3 regions of the Croceibacterium sp. TMG7-5b_MA50 genome follow, and region 1 is predicted to be linked to each of the others. Evidence: predicted binding sites of a transcription regulator. Region 1 holds the regulator's gene; each other region holds the start of a gene.
What was found. The regulator LexA, encoded in region 1, represses DNA repair genes until DNA is damaged. The targets are predictions, from matches to a motif close to GTTCCNCNCTTGTTCT.

Region 1 (3,258 bases):
TATGCCATGCTGGGCGACGATCTGGCGGGGCCGTGGCAGGTCGTCGGCCGCAGCGCCGCCGGCCGACCGTTCACCGGCACACTCGCGCTGGGGCAATGCGTGCGCATCGCCACCGGCGCGCTGATGCCCGCCGATGCCGCAGCCGTGCTGCTGCAGGAGGAGGCGGCACGCGACGGCGACACGCTCAACCTGCTGCCGGGTGGCGAGGCCAGCGCGCGCCATGTCCGCCGGGCCGGCTTCGATTTCGCGGCGGGCGACCCGCTGCTGCCGGCGGGCGCTCCCGTCGGCCCGGCCCAGATCGCGCTGCTGCTGTCGGCCGGGCACGCCGCGTTGCCCGTTGGCCGACGTCCCCGCCTCGCGGTGCTCGACAGCGGAGACGAGCTGGCCACCGATCCCGCAACCTGCGCGCCGCACCAGATCCCCGCCAGCAATGGCGCCATGCTCGCCGCCATGGCGGGACCGCACGTCGCGACCCTCACCCGCATCGGCCCGGTTGCCGACACGCTGGAGGCGCTCGCCGACGCGTTGCAGCAGGCCGAAGGCGCGGACGTGCTGGTCACCAGCGGCGGAGCCTCCGTCGGCGATCATGACCTGATCCGTCCCGCGCTGGAAGCGTGGGGCGCGACGATCGACTTCTGGCGGGTGGCGATCCGCCCGGGCAAGCCGCTGCTGGTGGCGCGGCGCGGCGATCAATGGATCATCGGCCTGCCAGGCAATCCGGTGTCGAGCTACGTCACCGCCGTGCTGTTCCTGTTGCCGCTGCTGCGTGCGCTGGCCAGGGCGAGCGATCCGCTGCCCCGCACGTTGCGATTGCCCCTCGCTACGCCACTGCCGGCGGCGGGCACCCGGATGGAGTTCCTGCGCGGGCGCCTCACCCCCAACGGCGTGGTGCCGCAGGGTAAGCAGGATTCGAGCGCCCTGCTGAGCCTTGCCGGGAGCGACGCGCTGATTCGCCGCCCTGCACGGGCGATGGCAGCCGCCGCGGGCGAGATGGTGGAGATACACCTGCTCGCTTGACGTATGTTCGGAAGTTTCCTACTTGTTCCGTATCCGTTCCCGAAACGGTCGGTCTTTGTTGGGATAGGCGTCATATGCTCACCGCCAAGCAGCACGAACTGCTTCAGTTCATCCAGCAGCGGCTGGAAGCGACCGGCATCAGCCCCTCTTTCGAGGAGATGAAGGACGCACTCGACCTGCGCAGCAAGTCCGGTGTCCACCGCCTGATCTCCGCGCTGGAGGAACGCCAGTTCATCCGCCGCCTCCCCAACCGTGCCCGTGCGCTGGAGGTGTTGCGTCAGCCTGAGAACACGACGCGGCCGGCAGTTGCCAACGACGTGACCCCCGCCCGCCCGGCCCGCACGACGCCCGAACCGGCGAACGATGTGATCGAAGTGCCGCTGCATGGTCGGATCGCAGCCGGCCTGCCGATCGAGGCGCTGGAGGACAGCCGCAGCCTGCCCGTCCCCGCTGCCTTGCTTGGCGCGGGTGAGCATTACGCGCTGGAGGTCTCCGGCGACTCCATGGTCGAAGCCGGCATTCTCGACGGCGACTACGCACTGGTGAAGCGCACCGACAGCGCTCGCGATGGTGAGATCGTCGTGGCGCTGATCCGGGGCGAGGAGGCGACGCTCAAATATCTGTGGCGCGAGAAGGGCGGAATGGTCCGGCTCGACCCGGCCAACAGCGCCTACGACCCGCAGCTCTACCCCGCCGGCGACGTGCTGGTGCAGGGCAAGCTAGCGGGACTGCTGCGGCGATATAATTGAGGGTCGGGCGCGCTCAGTGCGCGCCCACCTTCAGCACCTTGTGCAGCACGAAGGCGATAATGGAGCCGAGCACCAGCCCGACCACGGCTGAGATGCCGGCATAGCCGAGCCAGCCCAGAACACCGCCCCCCACGCCGCCATGCGCGGCCAGCCAGTGTTCCGCATCATGCGCCAGGTGCGCCGGTCCGGGTACCCCCAGCACCTCGCCCGAATGCAGCACGATCCCGCCGCCGACCCACAGCATGGCGATCGTGCCGACGATCGACAGCAGCGTCAGCACGCGCGGCATGGCCAGCAGCAGTCCCCGGCCGAGGCTCTGCGCGCCGGCGCTGTCCCGCTTGGTCAGGTTGAGCCCGACATCGTCCATCTTCACGATCAGCGCGACCACGCCATAGACGACCACGGTGATGACGATGCCCACCAACGCCAGCGTCACGCCACGCGTCACCAGCGTCTGGTCCGCGACCTCCGCCAAAGCGATCGCCATGATCTCCGCCGACAGGATCAGGTCGGTGCGCACGGCGCCGCTGACCCGCGCCTTCTCGAACGCGGCCGGATCGGTGATCGGATCCTCCAGCGTCTCGCCATGCTTGGCGCCGCCCAGCTTCTCCATCACCTTTTCCGCGCCTTCGTAGGCGAGGAACAGCCCACCGGCCAGCAGCAGCCAGGTGATCGCAGCCGGCAGCAGCTCGCTCAGCAGCAGGGCGCCGGGCAGCAGGAACACCAGCTTGTTGATCAGGCTGCCCTTGGCGATGCGCGCGATCACCGGCAGTTCGCGGTCGGGCGTGAAGCCGGTGACGTAGGACGGGGTGACCGCCGCATCGTCGATCACGACGCCCGCAGCCTTGCTGCCGGCCTTGGCGGCCGCGGCGCCCACATCGTCGATCGAGGCGGCCGCAACCTTGGCGATCACCGCCACATCGTCCAGCAGGGCGACCAGTCCACCGGGCATCAGCTATTCTCCGTTGCAGATTCGCCCGGCTTGGTAGCAGATCGCAGGAGGCGTGCTATCCACGTCAGCGCCCTTGCCTTTCGCGTCCGATCCGCTAAGGCGCCCGCTTCCCGCGCTGGCGATCCGCGCCGCACGGGTCAGCAGAAAGCCGGAGGGGCCGATGCCAGCGCGTGATGCGCATGGCAGATAGCCAGCGATCGGCAGGAAGTGAAAAGGAAGCGCACACATGGCTCTTTACGAGCACGTGTTCCTCGCGCGTCAGGATCTGAGCCAGGCTCAGGTGGACGCGCTCGCCGCCTCGATCACGGAGATCGTGGAAGCGAACGAGGGCAAGGTCACCAAGACCGAGAGCTGGGGCCTGAAGTCCCTCGCCTATAAGATCGACCGCAACCGCAAGGCGCACTTCGTGCTCCTGAACCTGGAAGGTCCGGGCGCGATGGTGGCCGAGCTTGAGCGTCAGAACCGCATCAACGAAGACGTGATCCGCTGGCTGACCATCGCGGTCGAGGAACACGAGGAAGGTCCGTCGGCGCAGATGCG
Region 2 (3,258 bases), 620 kb from region 1:
GGCTGCCGTCCACCCAGCTTTACATGGCGTACAACGCGCCCAACGGCGCGCGCAGCGATCCGGCCAGCTATTACCCGGCCCCGCGCTGGGCGCCGCGCAATGGCTGGCAGGTCGATCCGGCGCTCGCCTTCGCGCACACGCTGCAGGAATCGAACTTCCGCGCCAGTGCGGTCAGCCCGGCGCAGGCGCAGGGTCTGATGCAGATCACCCCCATCACCGTGCGCCAGCACGCCCCGCGGCTGGGCATGGATGCGGGCAGCCTGAACATCTTCGACCCTGCAGTGAACCTCGCATTCGGGCAGCAGAACCTGGCCATGCTGCGCGACAGCCCGGCGACGGGCGGCGCCCTGCCCAAGATCATGGCCGCCTACAATGCCGGGCTGACCCCCGTCACCCGCTGGAACGGGGAGATCAATGATGGCGGCGATCCCCTGCTCTACATGGAATCGATCCCCTATTGGGAGACGCGCGGCTATGTCGCCATCGTGACCCGCAATTACTGGATGTACGAACGGCAGGCGAGCGCCGACCTGTCCCCCAGCCGCGTCAGCCTGGCGCAGAACCAGTGGCCGGCCTTCCCCGGCGCCGGCGGGCAGGTGTACCTTTCGGCCGGAGGACAACGCTGATGGCGATCGACGAGAGCCGCACCTTCCGACCCATCAACATCGCGCTGCTGACCGTATCGGACACGCGCGGACCCGATGACGACACGTCCGGCGACATCCTGGCCGCGCGGATCACCGGCGCCGGCCACACGCTGGTCGCGCGCGCGATAGAGCGGGACGATGCGGGCGCGATCATGTCCCGGCTGGAAGGGTGGATCGACGATCCGGCGGTGGACGCGGTAATCTCCACCGGCGGCACCGGCCTGACCGGGCGCGACATCACGCCGGAGGCGGTGCTGCGCGTGGCGGACAAGGAGATCCCCGGTTTCGGCGAGCTGTTCCGCTGGATCAGCTACCAGACGATCGGCACCAGCACGGTGCAGAGCCGGGCATTGGCGGCCGTGGCGCGCGGCACCTACATCTTCGCGCTGCCGGGATCGAACGGCGCGGTGAAGGATGGGTGGGACGGCATCCTGGCCGAACAGCTCGACAGCCGGAACCGGCCCTGCAACTTCGTGGAACTAATGCCCCGCCTGCTGGAGCGGTAAGCCGGCGTCACCCGTGGGCAAGGCCGGTCACCACCCACATCAGCACCATGCCCGCCAGCGTCGCCAGCGTGACGCGCAGGCGCGGGTCGCGGGCATGACTGCGCGGCACCAGCTCGCACGCGCCGATATACAGGAACACGCCACCGAACACCGCCAGCAGCGGAGCCATCAGCCCGTCCGGCACCGCGATCAGCAGGCCCGCCAGCGTGCCTGCCAGCGGCGCCGCGCCATTGATCAGCAGCCACCGTTTCGCGATGCGCGGGCCCGACCGGGCGAGCGACAGGCTGACCGTGTTGATCCCATCGGCCACGTCATGCGTCAGCACGGCAGCGGCGATCAGCCAGCCGATCTCCGCCGAGACCTGGAAGGCGATGCCGATCATCGCGCCGTCGATGAAGCTGTGCAGCGTCAGGCTCGCCGGCCCGAGATGCGCCTGCCACGGCTGCGGCCGGTCCGCGCCGGGCAGTTGGTGCAGCAGCAGGTAGGCACCGACGCCGAGGCCCAGCCAGGCGAATAGCTGGTGCATCTCGTAACGGTCCGTGGCGAGCTCCACCGCCTCCGGGATCAGGTCGAACAAGGCGACACCGAGGACGATGCCGGCGGCAAGGCCCAACACCAGCGTCGCCCGGTTCTGCAGCCGCAGTGCGAGCAGCCCCCCCAGCAGCGTGGCGGCACTGGCAAGGACGCCAAACAGGATGGGGAGCAGCATCGCGGGCATGGTGGCCCGGCGACCTAGCCTGTCCCGCGGAATGTCACAACGTCACAGATGGCGGCGAGCCCCAGGTTGATCCACTTGCACCAATGTTCTATGTTTGTTCTTGTCATGGCGCCTCCACCGAGTCCTCCGCCGATCCGTGGCCGTGGCGCGCAATCGGCGGAGCGGTCCCGCCGCTTCGCCGGGCAGGACAGGGAAGTCGACGGCGACTGGCGCGACCATGTGGCGACGCTGGATGGGCCCCCGGTCAAGCTGCGCACCACCGTCACGGCGGAACGCGCGAAATCGGTGCTGTCCTACAACACCTCGCCCGACATCGGCTTCGACCGTTCGGTCAATCCGTATCGTGGGTGCGAGCACGGCTGCATCTACTGCTTCGCGCGGCCGACCCACGCCTATCACGACCTCTCCCCCGGACTGGATTTCGAGACGCAGCTGTTCGCCAAGCCCGATGCCGCCGCCCTGCTGCGGCAGGCGCTGGCCAAACCCGGCTACGTTCCACGGCCGATCGCGCTGGGCACCAATACCGATCCCTATCAGCCGATCGAGCGGGACTGGCGGCTGACCCGCGCGGTTCTGCAGGTCTGCCTGGAAGCGGCGCACCCCGTGACCGTCACCACCAAGAGCGACCGGGTGCTGGCGGACATCGACCTGCTGGGGGCGATGGCGCGGCGGCAATTGGCGGCGGTGGCGATCAGCGTAACGACGCTGGACCTGCGCCTGTCCGCGCTGCTGGAGCCGCGCGCGCCGGCGCCGGCGCGGCGGTTGGCGGCGCTGGAGAAGCTGGTGGCGGCCGGCGTGCCGGTGCATTGCGCCATCTCCCCCATCATCCCGGCCATCACCGATGACGGGCTGGAGGCGATCATCGCGCGCGCCGCGGCGATCGGCGTGCAATCGGTCGGCTACATTCCCTTGCGCCTGCCGCACGAGGTGGCGCCGCTGTTCCGCGAATGGCTGGCGGTCCATTTCCCGGATCGCGCGGCGAAGGTGATGGGGATCGTGCGCGAGATGCGCGGCGGGCGCGACAACGATCCCGACTTCTTCAGCCGGATGCGTGGCCAGGGCCCATGGGCGCAATTGCTGTCCGCGCGCTTTGCCGCGGCGCGCCGCCGGGCCGGGCTCCAGCCGCTGCGATTTGCGCTCGACTGTGGCAGTTTTGCCGTGCCGCCGCACTGGCCGGAGGCGCCGGGCCAGTTCATGCTCGACCTGTAATGGTACAGGCTTGCTGTTTGACAACCGACAAAGGGCAGCTTCCAGGAACCTGATGAGGTAAGTGGCGTTGGGCGCGTAATCTGCACAGATTGCCGCACTTGGCGCGGCGTGCGGACGGGCATGTGGCGCGCCTGACTTTCGCGGTCCGGCATACAGGGGAGATTTCATGAGCAAGCTG
Region 3 (3,258 bases), 1.1 Mb from region 1:
AGGCGGCGCTCACCCGCAATATCGGTTCGGTCTGGGCACCATCGCTGCACAAGGATAACGGCCGCTACTACCTGTTCATTCCGGTCAAGGCGGAACCGAACGACACCTTCGTCACCTGGGCCGAGAACATCGAGGGGCCGTGGAGCGACCCCGTGCCGCTCGGCCTGCCGAACCATATCGACCCGTGCCATGCGGTGGGGGAGGACGGCAGCCGCTGGCTGTTCCTGTCCGGCGGGGACCGTGTGCGCCTGGCTGACGACAACCTCTCGCTCGCCGGCCCGGTGGAGCATGTCTACGACCCCTGGCGCTATCCGTCCGACTGGGTGGTGGAAGGCTTCGCCCCGGAAGGGCCCAAGATCCATCGGATCGGCGACTGGTTCTACATGCTGACGGCGGTGGGCGGCACCGCCGGGCCGCCGACCGGCCACATGGTGATCGCGGCCCGGTCGCGATCCATCAACGGGCCATGGGAACACCATCCGCGCAACCCGCTGGTGCGCACCACCAGCGCGGAGGAGGCGTGGTGGTCACGCGGTCATGCCAGTCTGGTGCAGGCACCCGATGACAGCTGGTGGTCCGTCTATCACGGGTTCGAGAACGGGTTCTGGACATTGGGCCGGCAGTGCCTGATGGATCCGGTCCGCTTCACCGACGATGGCTGGTTCGACATGACCGGCGGCGACCTGTCGCAGCCGATCACCAAGCCAGGCGGCGGAGCCGCGCAGCCGCATGGCATGGCGCTGTCGGACGATTTCTCCCAGCCGCTCGTGCTGGGCAGCAAGTGGGCCTTCTTCCGCCCATCTGCCGACGAGGCCAGCCGCATCCGGGTGGCGGATGGCACGCTGCACCTGGCTGGCAAGGGGGAGGCACCGTCCAGCGGGTCGCCGCTGCTGCTGACGGCGGGCGATACCCGCTACACCTTCGAATGCGATATCGAGGTTGCGCCCGGTGGTCGGGCAGGCCTGATCCTGTTCTATGACGACAAGCTTTATGCCGGGCTAGGCTTTGACGAGCAGCGGTTCGTCACCCACCAATACGGGATCGAGCGTGGACGCCCGGCCAATCCGCACGGGCGGCGCATGCGGCTGCGCGTAACCAACGACGCCCACATCATCACGTTCGATACCAGCGGCGATGGCGGGCAGACCTGGCACCGGTTCGACCGCGGCATGGAGGTGTCGGGCTACCACCACAATGTGCGCGGCGGCTTCCTGATGCTGCGGCCCGGCCTCTACGCCGCCGGGCCGGGAGAGGCGCGGTTCCGCAATTTCCGCTTCACCGCGCTGGACTGAGGACCTCAGCCGGGCGTGGCCGTTACTGGCCGCGCCCGGTCTTCTCCTGCAGCGCATCGATCCGCTTCGATGCCTCCGCCTTGGTCAGTTCGGTGTCGTACTGCCCTTCGTCGCCCGCTTCCTCGCTCAACGTCTTGAGATAGCTGGCCTGCGCGCCGGTCATTGGCTCGTCACCGGTGGTCCAGGTGTCCGGATCCTTCTCCGCATTGGAGACCGGGTGCGACTTCGGGTTCTCGTCAGGCTTTTCTGCAATCACGGCATGATGCTCCTTTGTCGACATCAACGCCGACATGTGCACCCTGTTCCGCCTCTGTTCCGCTCGACAGGGCACCGCCCGGCGGTATCATGCGGTTGCAGCCAGGGGGTTGGGGCATGAGCGAAGTCTTGCAGGCGGCCATACCGGCCGGCGGATTGGTGGCGGAGCCTTCCGCTCCGGTGACATCGGACGGGCACACGGCGGAACATGCCTGCCTCAATTGTGGGACCGCGCTGATCGGCAGCCATTGCCATGCCTGCGGCCAACAGGCGCATGTCCATCGTACAGCGGGCGCCTTCCTGCATGACCTGCTGCACGGGGCACTGCATTTTGAAGGACGGACCTTCGCCACGCTGCCGCTGCTGCTACGCCGGCCGGGGCAACTGACTCGCCGCTACATCGAAGGGGAACGGGCGCGCTTCGTCTCCCCGATGGGCCTGTTCCTGTTCACCATCTTCATCATGTTCGCGGTGTTCCAGATCATCGGCCTCAGCCCGCCGGCCGACATTGGTCTCCCGGACGATGCGGTGGCGCAGATGAAGCAGGTACAAAGCCAGGCGGAAGCGGATCGGACCAGGGTCACGCGCGACCTTGCCGCCCTGCCCGCCGGTGATCCGCAGCGTCCACAATTGCAGGGGCAGTTGGACGAACTGAACGGCCGCATCACCGCCATGGAGGCGGCACGCACCGGGCCGGACACGATCGAAGGGCTGGAGGAGGTCCACACCGGCTGGAAGCGGCTGGACAAGGGCATCGCCAAGGCACGCCGGAATCCTGGCCTCGCCCTCTACAAGCTGCAATCGAACAGCTACAAGTTCAGCTGGCTGTTGATCCCCCTATCGATCCCGTTCGTGGCGCTGCTGTTCCTGTGGCGGCCGCGTTACGGCATGTATGACCACGCGGTGTTCGTCACCTACTCGCTGTCGTTCATGTCACTGCTATTTATGGTGCTGACCGTGCTTGGCATCGCTGGCGTGACGCTCGACTGGCTGTTCGTGGCAGGTTCGGTAATCCCGGTGTGGCACATCGCAACGCAGCTGCGCCATGCCTATGGCCTGTCGCGCGGCTCCGCCCTGTGGCGCACGCTGGCGCTGTGCGTGTTCATCCAGGTCATCATTGCCCTGTTCGTATCGTTGCTGCTGGTGCTGGGGCTGATGGGCTAAGAACCGAAGGCCGCACATTCGGGATCGAGCGCCACGACCTGCCTTCTCAGCGCGGCACGCGCCAGCCGCTCCACCTCGACCCGCCGGCGGGCGGCGTTCAGCGGATGGCTGGGGGCAGGGCGCACGATTTCCGCATCGTAGCCGTCGGCAACGATGATGCCGCAGCAATCAGGCCGGTAATCGGCGCCTTCCAGCACGGACCGGTCCAGTTCCGGCGGCAGGCCCCAATAGAAGCGGTCGCAGAAGTCCAGGTAATCGGGCCACTTGCCATCACCCAGCAGATCGCTGCGGGCGGTCTTGATCTCCACGATCACGATCCGCCCTTGCGCATCCACCCCCATCAGGTCCGCCCGACGGCCGTTGCGCAGCGGCATTTCGGCCAGCACCCAGATATCGTTGCGGGCGAACAGCCGGCAGATGCCCCGCGTCACCGCGCGCGATCGACGCTCCGCATCGTTCTGCAGGGCCCCGGCAGCGAACAAGGCAAGGGAATCAACCATGCCCCTTGCTGGAACGCATGGAGAACAACGTCAAGCCCTGCACGATT

Region 2: V5740_RS06860 (PA0069 family radical SAM protein) is a predicted target of LexA. The motif match lies at 1,957-1,972, and genes of this name have one in related genera.
Region 3: V5740_RS12650 (DUF3072 domain-containing protein) is a predicted target of LexA. The motif match lies at 1,594-1,609, and genes of this name have one in related genera.

The regions. Positions count from the first base shown of each region.
Region 1 is NZ_CP156082.1:796,958-800,215, reverse strand. Features, by position in the region: gene V5740_RS03975 (molybdopterin molybdotransferase MoeA) at 1-1,017, shown strand, start outside; gene lexA (transcriptional repressor LexA) at 1,092-1,766, shown strand; gene V5740_RS03965 (DUF808 family protein) at 1,780-2,718, opposite strand; gene rpsF (30S ribosomal protein S6) at 2,945-3,258, shown strand, end outside.
Region 2 is NZ_CP156082.1:1,416,635-1,419,892, forward strand. Features, by position in the region: gene V5740_RS06845 (transglycosylase SLT domain-containing protein) at 1-626, shown strand, start outside; gene moaB (molybdenum cofactor biosynthesis protein B) at 626-1,153, shown strand; gene V5740_RS06855 (ZIP family metal transporter) at 1,161-1,871, opposite strand; gene V5740_RS06860 (PA0069 family radical SAM protein) at 1,977-3,080, shown strand; gene V5740_RS06865 (OmpA family protein) at 3,247-3,258, shown strand, end outside.
Region 3 is NZ_CP156082.1:2,706,371-2,709,628, reverse strand. Features, by position in the region: gene V5740_RS12655 (family 43 glycosylhydrolase) at 1-1,292, shown strand, start outside; gene V5740_RS12650 (DUF3072 domain-containing protein) at 1,315-1,548, opposite strand; gene V5740_RS12645 (DUF3667 domain-containing protein) at 1,665-2,711, shown strand; gene V5740_RS12640 (MmcB family DNA repair protein) at 2,708-3,211, opposite strand.